Regions from separate parts of the Bacillus sp. UNC322MFChir4.1 genome, predicted to be linked through region 1. Evidence: riboswitches for the same ligand, from Rfam matches in the RefSeq annotation. Region 1 holds a riboswitch; each other region holds the start of a gene.

Region 1 (3,162 bases):
TTGCTCCAAATCGAATAACCAAACCATAAAACAAATAATGGTGCTAAAGCTGTAACGGGAATCGTTTGTGAAGCAACTAAGAGCGGATAAAATGCCTTCTCAGCAAATGAGCTCATACTCATCAACATCGCTAACCCAACGCCTAATACGATAGAAATGACAATGCCGATCACTGTAACAGAAAGCGTTGCTGGTAAATGCACCGTAAGCAATATATCCCGCAAATCCCATATTTTTCGAACAATGGCACTTGGAGACGGCAAAATGTACATTTCATCAAGAATCCGTGCCCCTATTTCCCATCCAATCAGCAAAATAGCAGTTACAATAATAGCCGGAACATAATCTATAATTCGCTTCATACAAGCACCTGTCTTTGCAACATGCCAATAAGTTCATCTTTTAACGCCAGCATTTCCAGGCGATGCAAATCCTTTCGAGAGCGCTCTTGTCCAAGGGGTACAACTCGCTCAGTTAATGATGTAATTGGCTGCTCTGTTACGACAAAAATACGATTAGAAAGATACAGCGCTTCATCAACATCGTGTGTAATAAACAAAATCGTTTTTTGCCAATGTTTCCATTGTTCAAACAACCATTCTTGCAGAGATGCCTTCGTTAATGCATCAAGTGCACTAAACGGTTCATCTAATAGTAAGAGGTCGCCTCCCGTTAACAACGTCCGAATAAACGATACGCGTTGCCGCATTCCGCCTGATAAATCTTTTGGATACTTCTTTTCATATCCTTGCAGTCCAAACTGCGCCAGCAGCTCTAGTGCTTTCATTTGCGCTTCTTTTTTCTTCATTCCTTGGCATTCAAGAGGCAAAGCTGCATTTTCAATAATGGTTCGCCACGGGAGTAACATATCTTTTTGCGGCATATAGCCAACAGGAGTTGTTCCCATTACATCAATCGTGCCAGCATTTTCTTTCTCAAGTCCCGTAATAAGCCGAAACAATGTACTTTTCCCGCAGCCACTTGGCCCAATAATACTAATGAATTCCCCTTCTTGTACTGCAGCATTAAGACCCTCTATAATCGGTTTCTCATCATAATGGAAAGAAACGTTATGAAATTGTAGTATGTTCTTGCTCTTCAAACCCCCACATCTCCTTACGATATGCCATATCCCAAAATAAATATTCAAAACGGCTGGAATATAAGAAGATCTCTTCTAAACGATTTCGTTCTTCTTCTGTTTTCCCAATTACAATTTCATTACATAAATCAATTAACCATACACAAAGATTCCCGTATTCCTCAGAGCTATATCCTTGAATCCACTCACCAAAAAATTCATGATCGCGTGCTCCTGGAATCGCATTTAAACGCTTTCCAATCTCCCAATAACTCCACATACATGGAAGCAATGCTGCAATTAGCTCAGCCAGTGTACCGTTTTGAGAAACAGACATCATATAGTTTGTATATGCTAGATTCATAGCTGATGGCCTTGCGGATTCCATCTCTTCAACAGAAATTCCTAAGCGTTTTGCATATTGTTTATGAATCGTCATTTCCCCATTTAAAATTCCATCAATTTGTTCAGCAAATTTCGCCATCACTTTTGGATTTGTTGTTTTGACAACACCAATTGCATATAGCTTTGCGTAATCTAACAAATACAAATAATCTTGAACAATATAATATTGAAATCTATCTTTCTCTAACGTTCCATCTCCCATCCCTGTTACAAATGGATGATTGTGACTCTTCTCCCAAATAGGTTGCACCTTTTCAAATAGTCTTTCACAAAATGTCATCTCCGCTTCCCCTTCCTGTATGTATGTTTCCAAATAAAAAAGCCACTTCCATATAAGAAGTGGCCACAGCAAACAAAAGAAAAACTCATTTGTTGTTTCCACTTCCCTACGCTAGCATCACCTAGATCAGGTTATAAGGGTTAAGGTTTTTACCTCTCTCAGCTTTTAAGCACCCCTAGTGGTGTTCTATAAAATTGTTAAGAAAAAATCCCCGTTTCTATGCATAAAGAAACGGGGACGTTATTTATATCGTCCAAATTGCTTCCCTACGCTAGCATCATCTAGATCAGGTTCAAGGGTCAAAGACTATCGGTCTACTCTCAGCTAGCAACACTAGCTCCCCTAGCAGTATATTCATTTAACATAGTCAGTATACCATCACCATATCTCATCGGCAACTCTTTTCATTTTGAATTAAACAAAAGAAAATATGTAACTACTCAGTCCCTCTATGAAAAAAAGACAGAAAAGCATTTCTTCATGGCCTGGGAGGGATTGGCTATGTATAGGAGTAGTTAGGGCCTTTTTTATTTTCACTAGAATAATACCTCTTACCAAACTTCTAAATGAAATGTATGGATGAGTAGTTACGAAAATATTTCAAAAACATACTGTAAGTTCAGAAAAAAATGAATTTCTTCTATCTATTTCCAGAACGGCTATAAATCTGCTATCCTTTTATTATATATCCATTTAAATCTTTCGACATGTAAGTCGCCACTATGCAGAATATAGCATAGCTTGTGCGGTAGGAGCTCATCCAGATGCTCTCCTTAAGTCGATTTTTTAACTTGTATATAGAGAAAAAATATTTACTTGTCTTGAATCAACAAATATATTACAAACTCAACAGCTTTATATTATGATTTCATTCATAATAGCTTATTACATAAGGAGGTCTATGAATATATGAATTTAAAAGTCGCAGCAATAACAGCAACTACTGTAACAGTTGCCGCTATGCTTCCCTCTATAGCAGAATCTAATGTACATACCGCAGCAGCAGAGCAAACAGCAAAAACCAAAATTGGTTATGTAAAAACAGAAACATTACAAATGTACAATAGTCCTAATGGGGCAGATTCTGTTATTGACAGCATTACACGTGACACTCCCGTTACAATTCTTGAAACAACGAATGAATGGTATAAAATTTACGCTCACAATAAAACTGGCTATGTCAAAAAAGAAGCAATTTCTTTAACAAAACCACACGATGGTGGGAATCAGTATATCGTAAATACAGATGTATTAAACGTTCGCACTGAACCAAATACACAATCTAAAATTATTACTGTATTACCAAATGGGAAATTTGTTACTGTTCAAGAGGAACGAGAAGGATGGTATAAAATTGTACATAATGGAACAATCGGCTATGTAAAGAAAGAGTTTT
Region 2 (3,162 bases), on a different contig from region 1:
CTTAGGTTATAGTAATCACGAAGAGGGGGAGAAGCTCATGGAACAAGCAATCTTTATTAAAAAAGAACAGCATCACTTCTCAGGCGAACTTTATTTTGATTTTTGTGGTTTTTCAAAAACACTGCCTTTTCATACTTTTGGACCAGCTGTACGTAACAGCTACATTATTCATGTCGTGTTGGATGGAAAAGGAACGTACTATATAAAAGATGAAAAATATTCATTGCAGAAAGGAAATATTTTTCTCATTCCTCCAGGGGAGTCGACCTTTTATCGCTCGGATGGAGAAGAACCATGGTTATACGCGTGGCTGTCATTTGGCGGGAAGGTCGCAGAGGAAATTATTCATTATTCGAGTTTTAAAGAAGATAACTACTCTGTTACCGCAACTAACATTCAACAATATTCGGATATTATCTTGGAGTGTATGAATTACTCCCAGGGTACATTAGAAGATGAATTAAAGTTGAATGAGCTGACCTATCGTTTTTTAAGATTATTACTTACAGATGGCGGCGAATTCTCACCATCTGTAAAACAAAAATTTTCACGACTCGCGATTGAAGCGATGACATATATTGGAGAACACTATGTAGAGGAAATTACAGTAAGTGATGTGGCAAATCATCTTGCGGTCAATCGAAGCCATCTTTCGCGGGTCTTTCACAGTCATTTCGGGATGAGCATGAAGGACTGGCTTTTAAGGGTGCGCATTAATCACGCAGCGTATTTACTTTCAATGACAAATGAATCGGTAGAAAACATTTCTTATCAGGTGGGTTTTCGCAGTTTAGTAGTCTTTAGCCGCATATTTAAAAAAGTGACTGGAGAAACACCTACGCATTATCGAAAACGTATGTCGAAAGAGAATTTCCAAACAATCTCTTTATCAAGCTTGAAGTTCTTACTTGATGAACAAGAAATTATTTCACGGGCCACTTAGGAAAAATAAATTTGTTTGTTCATAAAAATAATCCATGCTACAATGAAAACGAATTGAAACAGGGGAGCCTATGTGGCTGAGAGGATGTAACAATACATCGACCCTTAACCTGATCTGGATAATGCCAGCGTAGGGAGTTGTATCAAGAATCGTAGCAATTGTTATTCTATGATAACTTGTATATAAAGCTTTCCTGCTTTGCGGCAGGAAAGCTTTTTCTTTTTGTATGAAATTTATTTAATATGGGGAGGAATTTAGTATGTCACAGCAAGTTACAGTTTCATTTTCAGTTGTACCACAAGCGAAGCATAAAGATGTATATGCGGTTGTAGATAAAGCGATTGAAGTTGTTCAGCAGTCAGGTGTGCGCTATGAAGTTGGCGCGATGGAAACGACAATGGAAGGGGATTTAAACGAGCTTCTTGATATTATTAAACGTGCGCAGCAAGCTTGCATCGATGATGGGGCAGAAGAAGTGGTTACTTCTATTAAAATCCATTATCGCCCAAGCACAGGCGTAACGATTGATGAAAAAGTATGGAAGTATCGTGAAGAATATGAAAAAACAGAAGAAATCTAATATAGCAATTACGACAATTTGGCTGTTCCTTCTCATCGCAATATGGGAAGGAGCAGTTTCGATATTCCATATTGAACCGTGGATTTTGCCGAAGCCGTCTGCAATTGTACATGAACTTATCGACATGAAAGATTTACTACTTCCCAATACAGTGCAGACTTTGCAAGAAGTACTTATCGGGTTATTTTTTGCCATTATACTTGGAACGAGCATTGCAATTATTATGGATGTGATTCCGTTATTCCGTGTGTTAATCAATCCGCTATTAGTAATTTCACAAACAGTTCCGATTGTTGTACTTGCACCTTTATTTATTATTTGGTTTGGCTACGGAATGCTGCCAAAAGTAATGGTTGTTATTCTCGTATGCTTCTTTCCCGTTACACTTAGTATTTTAGAAGGTTTTCAAACGGTAGATCAATCCATGCTAAAGCTGCTGCAAACCATGAGGGCAAGTAAGTGGCAAGTCTATCAAAAAGTAAAATTTCCAGCAGTATTGCCATACTTTTTTTCGGGATTAAAAATTGCTGTTACATATAGCGTAATGGGAGCCATTATTGGGGAATGGCTTGGTGCAAGTGAAGGTCTAGGTGTTATGCTGACAAGGGCAACAAAATCCTTTTTAACAGCTCGTGTGTTTGGAATTGCTGCTGTTATTGTCTGCGTGACGCTACTGTTGTATTTTATTGTTGAATTTATGGCAAGACTAACAGCACCGTGGGTTTACAGAAAGGATGGGAGAAAATGAAAAAAGGGTTAAAAGTGTTATTAGCAGCTTCGTTATTATTTACATTTGCAGGCTGCTCAGCAGGCAAGAAAGAAGAAAGTAAAGAGAAAAAAGTAACAGTAGTATTGGATTGGTTTCCAAATACAAATCATACTGGTTTATATGTAGCAAAGACGAAAGAGTATTATAAAAAACAAGGGTTAGATGTAGAAATTATTCAGCCAGGTGAAAATACGTCTGCTGAACAAATGGTAGCATCAGGTAAAGCTGATTTTGGTGTAAGTTATCAAGAGAACGTAACAACAGCAAGGGTTGAAGATATTCCAGTTGTATCAATTGGTGCGGTTATTCAACATAATACATCTGCATTTGCATCTTTAAAAAAGGATAACATCACATCTCCAAAAGCATTTGAAGGAAAACGATATGGCGGTTGGGGAGCACCGGCTGAAGAAGCGACATTAAAAACAGTTATGGATAAGCATCAAGCAGACTATAATAAAGTGCAAAAAGTTGTGCTTGGACAAACAGATTTCTTTAAATCGATTGGCCGTGATGCTGATTTTGAGTGGATCTATTATGGCTGGGATGGTATTGAAGCGAAGAGAAAAGGCATTGAGCTGAACACGATTATGTTAAAAGATTTAAATCCAGCATTAGATTATTATAGTCCTGTTATTATTACTAGTGAAAAACATGTAAAACAAGATAAAGACTTTGTGAAGAAGTTTATGAACGCAACAACAGATGGCTATAACTTTGCAATTAAAGAACCGAAAGAAGCAGCGGATATTTTAATTAAAAATGTACCGGACATTAATAAAGAGCTTGTACAAGAAAGCCAAAAATGGTTAAGTACGAAATATCAAGATGATGCGAAAGCGTGGGGAGTACAGAAGGAAGAAGTATGGA
Region 3 (3,162 bases), on a different contig from region 1:
AGAAACGTTTGACAACTAAATCATAAATTTTGCGCTCTTTATCTGTGAAAGCTGAGAAGTTTACATAGCTTTCTGTTGGAATGATTGCATGGTGATCACTTACTTTACTATCATCAACAAAAGATTTGGAAGCTTTGATTGGTTTCGTTAAAACTTTATTAGCTAAAGAACGATACTCACCTATTCCGCAAGCTTTCAGACGTTCTGGAAGTGTTCCAACGATGTCAGATGAGATATAACGTGAATCTGTCCGCGGATATGTTAATACTTTGTGCTGTTCATACAGTTTCTGCATAATATTTAACGTTTCTTTTGCGGAATAACCAAAGATTTTATTTGCATCACGTTGTAATTCTGTTAAGTCGTAAAGACCAGGAGCAAATGACTTCTTAGCTTTTTTCTCAATTTCAACTACAGTCGCATTTTGGTTTCCTAATTTTTTTACAATCGCATCAATTTTTTCTTTATCAAAGCTGCGGCTATTGCCTTTCGCATCTTGCCAAGTGAGCTTTAATCTCTCTGTTGTTTGTGCTTCAATGCCATAGTATGTTTGTGCTTTGAAGTTTTTAATTTCATCTTCACGTCCTGCGATAATTGCTACAGTAGGTGTTTGAACACGACCGCAATTTAATTGTGCATTGAATCTTGTAGTTAATGCACGTGTTGCGTTAAGACCGATATACCAGTCAGCTTCCGAACGGGCAACAGCTGAAGCATATAAATTGTCGTATGCTTTACCAGGTTTCAAGTTTGCAAAACCATCTTTAATCGCTTTATCGGTAACAGATGAAATCCATAGACGTTTAATCGGTTTATTAATTCTCACTTTATCAATAATCCAACGAGCTACTAATTCTCCTTCGCGACCAGCGTCTGTAGCTACGATGATTTCATTTACATCATTTCTAGTCAATTGACTTTTCACAGCATTAAATTGCTTGCCAGTTTGCTTAATCACCGTTAATTTTAAACGTTCCGGAAGCATTGGAAGATCTTCAAGATTCCACTTTTTATACTTCACATCATAACTTTCAGGATCTGCTAATGTAACGAGATGCCCTAAAGCCCATGTAACAATATATTTACTTCCTTCAATGTAACCATTTCCTTTTTTATCGCACTTCAATACACGCGCAATATCACGTGCAACAGAAGGTTTTTCAGCAATTACAACACTTTTTGCCATATTTCAAACATCCTTTCAATTTCCGTAAGTTAACTATAGCATACATCCCTTTCGGATTCAGTTATTCCGAAGATTCGTATCCGTTGTTATGAAATATAAGTGTTCCATTTTTAACTAGCTTCAGAAATGCCTTAAACACCGCCTGTGACCGCTCTAATACATGGCCAGTTACTCTCGCCATCCTAAAAAAAGGGGTCTTTTATGTTTTTTCTTTATGTAAAATTTCGGCAAGGAAAATAAAATATACCCAGCACTCGCTGTCTCCCTTTGTTTTAAACGTTGCCGTGGTAGGAACAGGTCCTGACCGCTCAAATACACGGCCAGTTGCTCTCGCCCATCTAAAAAAGGGGTTTTTACATCTTTTTTCAACTTGTTATTTCAACAGAATCAGAGTAGACTCTGAAGTAAATGAATAAGAAAACACATGGGAGTTTGCGGATGCAAACTGAGAGTACGGCTACTCCGTCGTTGACCATTTGAACCTGTTGGATAATGCCAGCGTAGGGAGAGTGTAAGAGCACATTATGAAGACACTTTGCATGCGCAAAAGTGTCTTTTTTGCTATATCTCCCATTATAAAAAAGGAGAGATACATATGAAAATGAAAGAAATTGCCCAAGTAGTTGAGACAGTACGAGAAAGAAATCCGCTCGTTCATAATATTACAAATGTCGTCGTGACAAATTTTACTGCCAATGGATTACTGGCATTAGGTGCATCGCCTGTGATGGCATACGCAAAAGAAGAAGTAGCTGAAATGGCAAGTATTGCGGGAGCACTCGTTTTAAATATGGGGACACTTCGCCAAGAAGAAGTAGAGGCGATGCTTATTGCTGGAAAGTCAGCAAATAATCATAATGTACCAATTATATTTGATCCCGTCGGTGCTGGGGCAACTTCGTATCGAACAGAAGTGGCAAGGTATATTCCAAGTGAAGTAAAGCTAGCAATCATCCGTGGCAATGCAGCAGAGGTTGCAAATGTTATTGATGAGAGTTGGGAGATTAAAGGGGTTGATGCAGGGGGAGGAAATGGTGATGTTGTTTCCGTTGCGAAACAAGCAGCAAGGCAGCTACGTAACATTATCGTTATTACTGGAAAAGAAGATGTTATAACTGATGGGGAAAGAACGTTTATTCTTCGTAATGGTCATCCTATTTTAACGAAAGTAACAGGAACAGGGTGTTTATTAACATCTGTTATCGGAGCGTTTACGGCAGTTGAAAAAGATTACGTAAAAGCAGCTGTTGCGGCGGTAGCATTTTACGGTGTAGCGGCAGAAATTGCGGCAAGTAAAACAGCTAAGCAAGGACCGGGAAGTTTCCAAATTGAATTTCTAAATCAGTTAGCAAACGTTACTGCAGAAGACGTTGAACGATATGGAAATGTTGAAGAGGTTTGATAAGGAAGGATGAGAGAAATGGCACGGATTGATAAACAACGTATGTCTGAGTTACTACAAGTGTATTTTATTATGGGAAGTAATAATTGCAGCAAAGATCCATTACAAGTTATGAAAGAAGCTCTTGATGGCGGAGTTACCCTTTTTCAGTATCGTGAAAAAGGTGACGGAGCATTAACGGAAGAAAACCAGTATACATTTGCAGGGCAGCTACAATCATTATGTAAAAAGTATCATGTTCCATTCATCGTAAATGATGATGTGGAATTAGCAATAGCGTTAGATGCAGATGGTGTTCATGTTGGGCAAGATGATGAAAACATTCAGATCGTACGTGGAAAAATGGGCGATAAAATCATTGGTGTATCCGCTCATACAATAGAAGAAGCTCGTTTTGCGATTGAAAATGGTGCCGATTATTTAGGAGTAGGACCGATTTTTCAAACAAACACGAAAAAAGATGCAAAAGCGGTACAAGGAACGGCAGGATTGCGTTTTTTCCGTGAAAGTGGCATTGGAATTCCGATTGTCGGTATTGGTGGGATTACAATTGAAAATGCTGCTTCTGTCGTTG

Evidence for each region. Region 1 has a riboswitch for thiamine pyrophosphate ahead of tenA (thiaminase II). Riboswitches for the same ligand answer to the same signal wherever they lie in the genome.
Region 2: another riboswitch for thiamine pyrophosphate. It lies ahead of BR72_RS23165 (MTH1187 family thiamine-binding protein); the one in region 1 lies ahead of tenA (thiaminase II).
Region 3: another riboswitch for thiamine pyrophosphate. It lies ahead of thiM (hydroxyethylthiazole kinase); the one in region 1 lies ahead of tenA (thiaminase II).

Annotation. Positions count from the first base shown of each region.
Region 1 is NZ_JQKQ01000024.1:93,879-97,040, forward strand. Features, by position in the region: gene BR72_RS11195 (ABC transporter permease) at 1-362, opposite strand, end outside; gene BR72_RS11200 (ABC transporter ATP-binding protein) at 359-1,102, opposite strand; gene tenA (thiaminase II) at 1,071-1,766, opposite strand; TPP riboswitch at 1,853-1,953, opposite strand; TPP riboswitch at 2,013-2,120, opposite strand; gene BR72_RS11210 (SH3 domain-containing protein) at 2,676-3,162, shown strand, end outside.
Region 2 is NZ_KN050813.1:12,337-15,498, reverse strand. Features, by position in the region: gene BR72_RS23170 (AraC family transcriptional regulator) at 38-943, shown strand; TPP riboswitch at 994-1,096, shown strand; gene BR72_RS23165 (MTH1187 family thiamine-binding protein) at 1,203-1,523, shown strand; gene BR72_RS23160 (ABC transporter permease) at 1,471-2,271, shown strand; gene BR72_RS23155 (ABC transporter substrate-binding protein) at 2,268-3,162, shown strand, end outside.
Region 3 is NZ_KN050813.1:22,895-26,056, reverse strand. Features, by position in the region: gene BR72_RS23210 (DNA topoisomerase III) at 1-1,186, opposite strand, end outside; TPP riboswitch at 1,601-1,710, shown strand; gene thiM (hydroxyethylthiazole kinase) at 1,782-2,588, shown strand; gene thiE (thiamine phosphate synthase) at 2,607-3,162, shown strand, end outside.